Regions from separate parts of the Amycolatopsis carbonis genome, predicted to be linked through region 3. Evidence: riboswitches for the same ligand, from Rfam matches in the RefSeq annotation. Region 3 holds a riboswitch; each other region holds the start of a gene.

Region 1 (3,247 bases), 2.3 Mb from region 3:
GCCGGTGCTCAGGGCCTTCCCGGCACGCGTGTACCCGACCAGCAGCAGCGCGACCACCACGGCGAGCGCGATCGGCCAGCCGAGCGCCGTCGCGTACGTCGACGGCGGCAGCGGCACCTGGTCCTGGGTGAGGAACCGCAGCCCGCCGGGACCGGGGCCGAGCAGGCCTTCGGGGACCGGGTGCAGCGGACCCGCGTACAGGTCGACGAACCCGCCCTGCGCCCCGTGCTCAGCGGTCACGAGCTGCACCGCCGCCAGGATCAGCTCGGCGAAACCCAGCACCGCCAACGGAACCCAGAACCCCCACGTTCTCCCCATGCGGGGAGCCTAGCGAGCGGGTCAGGCGCAGAACGGCGGAAGCTCCCGCGGGTCCCCCACCGGCGCCCACCGGCCGTCGACCTTCGTGTACTCCCAGCGGGCACCGCGGGCGACGATCTGGCGCAGCGCGAGCACGAGGCGGTCCACGTGCTCCTCGGTGCTGCCCAGGCCGAGGCTCACGCGCACGGCCTGCTGCCCGTCGCGGCCGCATTCGCCGATGAGGCGCTTGGTGGCGACGTGGGCACAGAACGCGCCGTCGCGCACGCCGATGCCGTATTCGGCCGAGAGGACCGCGGCGAGCCAGCCGGGTTCGAAGCCGTCGACGACGAAGCTCACCGTGCCCACGCGGTCCACCGGCGCGTCGAACAGGCGCAGCTCGGCGCAGCCGGGCACGCCGGCCAGGCCCTTGCGCAGCCGCTCCAGCAGCGTGGCCTCGTGCTCGCCCACCGCAGTCCAGTTCGCGGCCAGCTGCTCGCAGGCGACGCCGAGCGCGTAGACGCCGACGGTGTTCGGTGAGCCGGCCTCGTGCCGTTCGGCACCGGTGTTCCACACGACGGCGTCGGAGGTGACGAGCTTCGTCGCTCCCCCGCCGGCGAGGTACGGCTCGGCGGCGCGCAGCCAGTCGGACCGGCCGATGAGCGCGCCGGCGCCGAAGGGCGCGTAGAGCTTGTGCCCCGAGAGCGCGACGTAGTCGACGTCCAGCTCCCGCAGGGAAATCCTGCGGTGCGGCGCGAGTTGCGCGGCGTCCAGCGCCACCCGGGCACCGTGTTTCCTTGCCACGGCGGCGATCTCGGCCACCGGCAGCAGCTCGCCGGTCACGTTCGACGCTCCGGTGACCACCACGAGCCGCGGTCCCTCCGGGCAGGCGGCGAGCGCCTCGTCCACAACGGACACCGCGGCCAGGCGCGTGCGCGGCAGCTGCACGCGGCGCACATTCGGGCCGCGCCAAGGCAGCAGGGCCGCATGGTGCTCGGTGTCGAACACGACCACCGACGTGCGCCGCGGCAGCGAACGTGCCAGCAGGTTGAAGGAATCCGTGGTGTTGCGCGTGAAGATGACCGTGTCGGTGGTGCGCGCGTCGACGAACCGGCGCAGGATGTCGCGCGTGCGCTCGTAAAGGCGTGTCGAAACCTGCGAAGCGAAGCCCGCGCCGCGGTGCACGCTCGCGTACCAGGGCAGGAACTCGTCGACGGCGGAGCGGACCGAGTCGAGACACGGCGCGCTCGCCGCGTGGTCGAGGTTCGCGTAGCCGATCTCGCCGCCGGTCACCAGCGGCACCCGCAGCGCCGCCCCCGCGACGCCGGGAATCCCCTGTGCGGCAACAATTTCGGTGTTGTCCGCGGTACGGTCCAGAGCGAGAGTCATGGCGGTGCCTCCTCGGCAGTCCGGGGGACCCCCGGCGAGGGGCCCGCGCTTGCCCGTCGCACAACACGACCGGCCTGGTCCTCACCCGGGGCACCCCACCGCGGTAGGAGGGTTGCCGGCCAGCAAGCCGGGGCTGAACGCTGGCACTCATGACCTGTTGATGAAGGTAACCGAACGACGCCCGGTGACGCCAGAGGTGTCCCGTGAGCTGAGACGGTGCTCACAGACCGAAGATCACCGCCGCAGCGCGCGGAAGGCCTCCGTCTGCGCGCGGATCGCGCGCTCGGCCGGGAGCCGCTCGATCGAGGAAGCACCGAAGAAACCCACGATTCCTTCGGTGTGGTCGAGCACGTACTGCGCGTCGGCGGGTTCGGCGATCGGCCCGCCGTGGCACAGCACGAGCACGTCCGGGTTCACCCGCTTGGCCGCGTCGTGCATCGCCTGCACCCGGGCGACGGCCTCATCGAGCGTGACGGCCGTCCGCGCGCCGATCGTGCCGCTCGTGGTGAGCCCGAGGTGCGGCACGAGCACGTCGGCTCCCGCGCGGGTCATGTCGGCGGCCTGCTCGGGGTCGAACACGTACGGCGCGGTCAGCAGATCGCGTTCGCGAGCCAGCGCGACGAGGTCGACCTCCAGGCCGTAGCCCATACCGGTCTCCTCGAGGTTCTGGCGGAACACGCCGTCGATCAGCCCGACCGTCGGGAAGTTCTGCACGCCGGCGAACCCCATCCGCTTGAGCTCGTCGAGGAACGGACCCATCAGCCGGAACGGGTCGGTGCCGTTGACGCCCGCCAGGACCGGCGTGTCGCGCACGACCGGGAGCACCTCGCGCGCCATGTCCACGACGATGCCGTTGGCGTCGCCGTAGGCCAGCAGCCCGGCGAGCGAGCCGCGGCCGGCCATGCGGTAGCGGCCGGAGTTGTAGATGATCAGCAGGTCGATGCCGCCGGCCTCGGCGGCCTTGGCGGACAGGCCGGTACCCGCGCCGCCGCCGATCACGGGCCGGCCTTGCGCCACCGCGGCGGTGAGCCGGGCCAGCGCTCGTTCGCGGTCCACGTCAGGACCTCCTTTCACCGATGAGCCGGTGCAGTTCCCGCGCGGCGGCCGCGCCGAACCCGGCGTCGTTGATGGCTTCTTCGCGCCGCGTCACGGTCGCCGTACCACCGGACAGCGCTTCGGTGAGGTGGGCGAACAGTTCGGCGTCGGCCGCCGGGTCGTGGAACGGGCCGTCCGGAACGTCCACAGCGGACACTCCGCCGAGCGGCAGGAACACCGAGACGGGCCCTTGTGCCGCCTGGAGTTTGCGTCCGAGCAGCGTGCCCAGCCGAGCGGACTCCTCCGCGGTCGTCCGCATCAGCGTGACGGTCGGGTTGTGCACCAGCAGGTTCCGGTCCGCGAACCGCTCGGGCACGGTGTCGGCCGGGCCGAAGTTGACCATGTCGAGCGCGCCCACGCTGACCACCTGCGGCAGTCCCGCGCGCCCGGCCGCCTCCAGCCGGTGCGGGCCCGCGGAAAGCACCCCGCCGACGAGCTCGTCGGCCAGCTCCGTCGTGGTCAGGTCGAG
Region 2 (3,247 bases), 1.8 Mb from region 3:
GCCCGGTAACGGCGGGCCGGCGGTGGCGCGCCGGGGTGAGCCGCGCGGGCCGCCCCGCTAGGGGAGCGGCCCGCGGGCCCGGCGGTCAGAGGCCGAGGGCCTTGCTCACGGCCTCGGCTGACGGGGGCACGGTCGCCTTCGGGCCGATGCGGCCTTCGAGCGCGTCGAGCGTCTTGAGGCCGTCGCCGGTGATGAGCAGCACGGTGTCGGCCTCGGGGTCGAGCTTGCCGGTCTCGATGAGCTTCTTCGCGGTCGCGACGGTGACGCCGCCGGCGGTCTCGGTGAAGATGCCTTCGGTGCGCGCGAGCAGCCGGATGCCCTCCACGACCTCCTCGTCGCTCACGTCCTCGATCGCACCGCCGGTGCGGTTGACGACGTCGAGAACGTAGGGGCCGTCGGCGGGGTTGCCGATCGCGAGCGAGCGGGCGATGGTGTCGGGCTTCACGGGCTGGACCACGTCGTGGCCGGCGCGGAAGGCGGCCGAGACGGGGGAGCAGCCGGTGGCCTGCGCGCCGAAGACCTTGTAGGGGCTGGCTTCCACGAGGCCGAGCTGGCCGAGCTCGCGGAAACCCTTGTCCACCTTGGTCAGCTGCGAGCCCGAGGCGATCGGCACCACGATCTGCTCTGGCAGGCGCCAGCCGAGCTGCTCGGCGACCTCGTAGCCGAGCGTCTTGGAGCCTTCGGAGTAGTAGGGGCGCACGTTGACGTTGACGAACGCCCACGTCGGGTGCTCGCCGGCGAGCTGGGTGGCGAGGCGGTTGACGTCGTCGTAGTTGCCGTCGACGGCGATCAGATCACCGTCGTAGACCGCGGTGGTGAGAATCTTGGCGCGCTCGAGCGACTTCGGGATCAGCACGACCGACCGCCAGCCGGCGCGGGCCGCGGCGGCGGCCGTCGCGTTGGCCAGGTTGCCGGTCGAGGGACACGCGAGGACCTCGAAGCCGAACTCGCGGGCCGCGGCCAGCGCGACGGCGACCACGCGGTCCTTGAAGGAGTGCGTGGGGTTGCCGGTGTCGTCCTTGACCCACAGGGACTTCAGGCCCAGCGCCTTGGCGAGGCGGTCGGCCTTCACCAGGCGGGTGGCGCCGGGTTCGGTGTTCGGGATCTCCTCGACGGTCGAGGGGACGGGAAGGAGCTTCTTGTAGCGCCAGATGTTCTTGGGGCCGGCCTCGATGTCTTCGCGGCGCACGCGGCCGAAGTCGTAGGCGACCTCGAGCGGCGAGAAGTCCTCCGCGGACACGAACTCCGGGGCGAGCGGCTGCCGGTGGCCCTCTTCCTTCGACACCAGTTCGACGGCCGGACCGAGGTCCAGGGTCTTCTTGGTGGAGGTCGTGCCGAGGGTAACGGTCATCGCGAGGTTCCTTTCCTCATCTGCCCCGCAAAACGCGGGCCGGAATTGGCACCGTGGTCGTCAGCTATCCCGCAAATTCGGGAAGACAGGCTGTACGCCGGTTGCCGGGGCTTCGTCGGGCCGTTCCCTCTGCCCCTCTGGATGAGCGGTGTTCAGTTGTCGGCGCGCCGCTGCGAATCTGGTGGAGCTGGGCGCCGCCTCGGGTACACCGTACGACATGGCGATCACCTCATGCCACGGTGGCGGCGCACATCACCGGAGCGAGCCCGGGGCCGGGCGGGTGAGAAGATGGCGGAGTGACCACCGCACCCGCGCCGCTCCACCTCGTCCTCGGTGAGGAAGAACTGCTCATCGAGCGGGCTGTCCGCGCGTCGCTGGACGCCGCGCGGGCCGTGGACTCGACGGCCGAGATGACGCGCAACCGGGTGTCGGAACTCACACCGCCTGTGCTCGCCGAGCTGGTGAGTCCTTCGCTGTTCAGCGAGGGGCGGGTCATCGTGCTCGACTCCGCGCAGGACATCTCGCAGGAGCTGGCGGACGCGGTGATGGCGTACCTCAAGGCGCCCGCCGACGGGATCGTGCTCGTGGTCGTGCACAACGGCGGCGGCCGCAGCAAAGCGGCCAAGGCGCTGCCGGCGGCGCTGAAAAAGGCGGGCGCGGAGATCACCGAGTGCCCGAAGCTGACGAAGCCCGCCGATCGGGAGTCGTTCGTGCGCAACGAGGTGCGCCGCGTGGGCGGCAAGATCGACGCCGCGGGCGTGATGGCGCTGATGGACACCGTCGGCTCCGACCTGCGCGAGCTCTCCTCCGCGGCGACGCAGCTCGTCGCTGACACCGGCGGTGTGATCGACGAGCAGGCCGTGCGCCGCTACCACACCGGCCGCGCCGACGTGACCGGCTTCGCCGTGGCGGAGAAGGCCGTGGGCGGCGACCGCGCGGCGGCCCTGGAGTCGCTGCGCTGGGCCATGCAGCTGGGCGTGCCGCACGTCCTGGTCGCCGACGCCCTCGCCGACGCAGTCCGCACGATCGCCCGCGTCTCCGCCGCCGGCCGCGGCAACCCGAACCAGATGGCCGGCGAGCTGGGCATGCCGCCGTGGAAGATCCGCAAGGCGCAGGGCCAGTCGCGCGGCTGGGGCCAGGACGGCCTCGCCACCGCGATGCGCGTGGTCGCCCGTCTGAACGCCGAGGTCAAGGGCGTAGCGGCCGACGCGGACTACGCCCTGGAACGCGCGGTCGTCGAGGTCGTCGCCGCCAAGGGCGAACGCTGACCCCTGCCACCCGGGAGTCCGAGCCACCCAACGGCGAGGCCGAACCCGCCGTACCGGGGCGCCGGGGCGCGATTGACCTTGCGCCGCGATCGACACCGCGCCGCGATCGACCTTGCGCCGCGATTACCCTGCGCCGCGACTGACCCTGGGCCGCGACCGACCTGGGGCCGGCGCGCAGTGGCGAGGTGCGTGAAACGAAGCCACCGCTGGGGTGGGCCTGCGTGTGGTGCGGTCGGCGCGCACGGGGCCTGCTGTGGCGAGAGGTGACCTGGAAGGCCACCTGCCGCGCACATATCGCGAGGCCAGGCGCCGGTGGACTGGCCGCCGACCGGCCTTCTCAGTACCCGGGCCTGGCGGGCAGGCCGTCGCCGGGGATGCGGGGGAGCGCACGAAAAAGCCCGGCGACCAGGCGGTCACCGGGCTTTTCCAGGTCTGGCAGGGTGCTGCTGCGATCAGCTCAGAGCTGGTTCACGCGCTTCGCGAGAGCCGACTTCTTGTTGGCGGCCTGGTTGGCGTGGATGACGCCCTTGGTGACGGCCTTGTCGAGCTTGCGGGCGGCGTCGCGCTGGAGTTCGAGGGCCTTGGTCTTGTCGCCGGAGTCGGCGGCCTCACGGAACTTGCGGATCGC
Region 3 (3,247 bases):
ACGCGCCGCTTCCGTCGCGGATCAGCTGACCGTGGTCGGCGCCGACGCGTTGCGGATCAGCGCGGCGGATCTCCCGGCCGAGCCCGCGTCGCTGGTGGCGAACCTCCCGTACAACGTCGCGGTCCCCGTCGTGCTGCACCTGCTGGCCGAGCTGCCTTCGCTGCAGCGGGGGATGGTGATGGTCCAGACCGAGGTCGCGGATCGCATGGCCGCCGGTCCCGGCAGCCGCATCTACGGCGTGCCCAGCGTGAAGCTTGCCTGGTACGGGCCGGCGCGCAAGGTCGGCGCTGTGCCGCGGTCGGTGTTCTGGCCGGTGCCGAACGTCGACTCGTCCCTCGTGTCCTTCGAGCGCGGCACGCCGGTGGAGGGCATCGAGCGCCAACGCCTCTTCGACGTTGTGGATGCCGCGTTTTCCCAGCGCCGCAAGACACTGCGCGCGGCCCTCGCCGGCTGGGCCGGTTCGGCCGACCGCGCGGGTGAGCTCCTCGTGGCGGCCGGCATCGACCCGAAGACGCGCGGCGAGCAGCTCGATGTGCACGACTTCGTGCGGCTCGCGGCTCAAGCCTGAAAGAGCCGCCCCAGGTGGTAGTCCAGCGTCGCGAGGACCTCGCCCGGCGTGAAGCGGCCGTGGAGGACGTCGAGGCCGAGGCCGGTGAAGCCTGCGACCAGGAGGTTCGCCTCCTGCCTCGGCTGGACGCCGGGCGGGAGAACCGTGCGGCGCAACAGGCTGGTGAGCAGGTCCTCGATCGGCGTCTCGGCCTGCAGGAAGACCTTCGCCAGCGCCGGGTCGCTGTGGGTGCGGCTGAAGTAGGCGCGGTGGACGCGTAGCGACAGCTCGCGCTCGGAGTCCAGCGGGATCAGCTCGGTGAGCAGCGTTCGGACCACGCCGCGCACGCTCTGGTCGATCTGCGCCGCGATCCGGGCCTGCGTGCGCTGCTCGCCGCGTTCGTGCAGATAACCCAGCGAGAGCACGAGCAGGTTGTGCTTCGTCTCGAAGTAGTACTGCACCAGCCGCAGCGAGACGCCTGCCTCGGCGGCCACCTCGCGCATGCTCACCGAGTCGAGGCCGCGTTCGGCCGCGATCCGCCACACCGCCGTGGCGATCTCGCGCCGGCGCTGTTCGTGGTCCACCCGCTTCGCCACGGTCTTCCTCCGCTGTTGTGGTACGACTGTATCGGATACGCGTGTATCATCACGGTGTGACGGACGTCCGGAAACGGCTCGCGGACGGGAGGGGGAGTCCGGCCGGGGAGACCCGGTGTCTCGCCGTGGCGAGCTACCTCGCCGAACCGTCGTTTACCCACGTGTGGGCTGCCGCGGAATTTTCGTGCCGGAATCGCGGCTCCACCAGGGATCGGCAGCGTCCACAGTGGAATAGCGGGCTGGATTCGCCGCGTGGAAGAAATTCGGTGCCGGAGCTTTCGAGGTCCACGATGTGGCTGCGGGTGTCCCGCTATCCGGGCACCACCACTCGTGTGATCTGCACCAACGCGCTTGCGTTCACCCAATGGGATCGGCTTTACTCAGAACCGTCCATCCCGAGCGACTGAGAGACCTGGCTCGCCGAAGTCGCAGCAACCACTCCCCATGGGGCAGGTGCTACAGCCAGGACCGATGGAGGCTGTTTCCGATGCAGAGGGTAGCCCGCCCGCTCCTGTTGACTCGGCGGCGTGTCGTCGATGAAGGTCGCCGCACGGTATGTGCGTGTCGACGCTCCACAGTCATCGCCTGATCATTTCTTCCACAATTCTGCGCACCGTCCGAAAAGGACGGTAATTCGGTGACGCTGGCGCGCCCGGAAACGGTGCTGCGCCCCATGCCTGGAGCTCTCTTCGTGATCACTGTCGAAAACGTGTCCAAGTCCTTTCCCTTCAACGGAAATCCGGTCGCCGCGCTGCGTGATGTGAGCGTCGACGTGCAGGCCGGTTCCCTCTTCGGCGTGGTGGGCCCCGCCGGCTCCGGCAAGTCCACGCTCGCCCGCTGCATCGCCCTGCAGGAGCGTCCGGACCGCGGTGTCGTGCGGCTCGACGGCCTCAACACTGGTGCGCTCGACGGCCGCCGGCTGCGTGAGGTCCGCCGCCAGCTGGGTGTCGTCGGCACCAAGCCGGAGCTGCTCGCCGAGCGCACCGTCGCCGGCAACATCGCCACGCCGCTGGAGCAGCTCGGCGTCGACGGCCCGCAGCGCAAGACCCGCGTCGGCAACCTGCTCGACCTCGTGGGCCTCACCGCCCGCGCCGCGCAGAAGCCGGCCGACCTCACCCCCGGCCAGCTGCGCCGCGTCGCCGTGGCCAAGGCGCTCGCCGCCGGCCCGGCCGTGCTGCTCGCCGACGACCCCACCGCCGGCATCGCCCCCGAGGAGGCCGGCGCCGTGCTCGCCGTGCTCGACCGGGCGCGCGCCGAGCTGGGCACCACCGTGCTGCTGACGACGCCGGACGCCGGGGTCGTCCGCCGCGTCTGCGACGACGTCGCGGTGCTCGAAGACGGCGCGGTCGTCGAACGCGGTCACGTGCTGGACCTCATCGCCTCGCCGGGCAGCTGGACCGCGCAGGCGGTGCTGCCGGTCATCGAGACCGCCCGCGCTCAGGCCGCGAAGTACGACCGGTCTGCCGACGTCGTGCTGATCGGCTTCGCGTCCGTCGGCGCCCTGCTGCCCGAAGCGGCCGGCCGCTTCGACGTGGAGGTCGCCACCATCGGCGGCGGTCTCACGCGCATCGGTGACACCCCGATCGCCCGGTTCCGCATCGGCGTCCGCGGCGAGCGTGCCGACGCGGCGCTGGCGTGGATCGCCGACCGAGGCGCCCACGTGACGCAGGCCGCCCGCGGCCCGCAGAGCGTCGCCGCCTGACTGCTCGCTTCACCTCCGGCCCACCGCACCCCGATGTGGCGTTGGGTGCGCTCAACGCACCCAACGCCGCATTGGGGTGGCTGGTGGGACGTGGGGCCCGAGAGGGGTGAAGGGGTGTCCGAGAGGTTGGGACAGCCGTCCTGAAAACGGCTGTTTTCTCCTGGTGAGGAGCCCAGGCGCCCGGCCACGTAGGCTTGACGGGTGCTCGCCGTAGTTCCACCACCAGTCACCGTCCGGGTCCCGGCCAAGGTCAATCTGCACCTGGCCATCGGTGACCTGCGCGAGGACGGCTACCACGACTTGGTCACCGTCTTCCAGGCGTTGTCGCTCACGGACGAGGTGACCGTCGCGGTCACCGACGACCCGGGGCTCGAGGTCTTCGGCGAGGGGGAGGGGTCGGTG

The links. A riboswitch is a leader RNA that binds a small molecule or an ion and turns the genes downstream of it on or off. The one in region 3 is predicted to bind S-adenosylmethionine.
Region 1: linked by a shared signal. The riboswitch ahead of QRX50_RS25685 (aminotransferase class V-fold PLP-dependent enzyme) and the one ahead of QRX50_RS13890 (methionine ABC transporter ATP-binding protein) in region 3 are both predicted to bind S-adenosylmethionine.
Region 2: linked by a shared signal. The riboswitch ahead of thrC (threonine synthase) and the one ahead of QRX50_RS13890 (methionine ABC transporter ATP-binding protein) in region 3 are both predicted to bind S-adenosylmethionine.

Annotation. Positions count from the first base shown of each region.
Region 1 covers NZ_CP127294.1:5,175,553-5,178,799, reverse strand. Annotated here, with positions in the region: gene QRX50_RS25685 (aminotransferase class V-fold PLP-dependent enzyme) at 340-1,683, opposite strand; SAM riboswitch class IV at 1,724-1,838, opposite strand; gene QRX50_RS25680 (phosphoenolpyruvate hydrolase family protein) at 1,918-2,739, opposite strand; gene QRX50_RS25675 (Tm-1-like ATP-binding domain-containing protein) at 2,741-3,247, opposite strand, start outside.
Region 2 covers NZ_CP127294.1:4,602,794-4,606,040, forward strand. Annotated here, with positions in the region: gene QRX50_RS22755 (ComEC/Rec2 family competence protein) at 1-61, shown strand, start outside; gene thrC (threonine synthase) at 86-1,351, opposite strand; SAM riboswitch class I at 1,365-1,499, opposite strand; gene holA (DNA polymerase III subunit delta) at 1,648-2,619, shown strand; gene rpsT (30S ribosomal protein S20) at 3,077-3,247, opposite strand, start outside.
Region 3 covers NZ_CP127294.1:2,828,803-2,832,049, forward strand. Annotated here, with positions in the region: gene rsmA (16S rRNA (adenine(1518)-N(6)/adenine(1519)-N(6))-dimethyltransferase RsmA) at 1-568, shown strand, start outside; gene QRX50_RS13885 (TetR/AcrR family transcriptional regulator) at 559-1,143, opposite strand; SAM riboswitch class I at 1,531-1,621, shown strand; gene QRX50_RS13890 (methionine ABC transporter ATP-binding protein) at 1,835-2,845, shown strand; gene QRX50_RS13895 (4-(cytidine 5'-diphospho)-2-C-methyl-D-erythritol kinase) at 3,047-3,247, shown strand, end outside.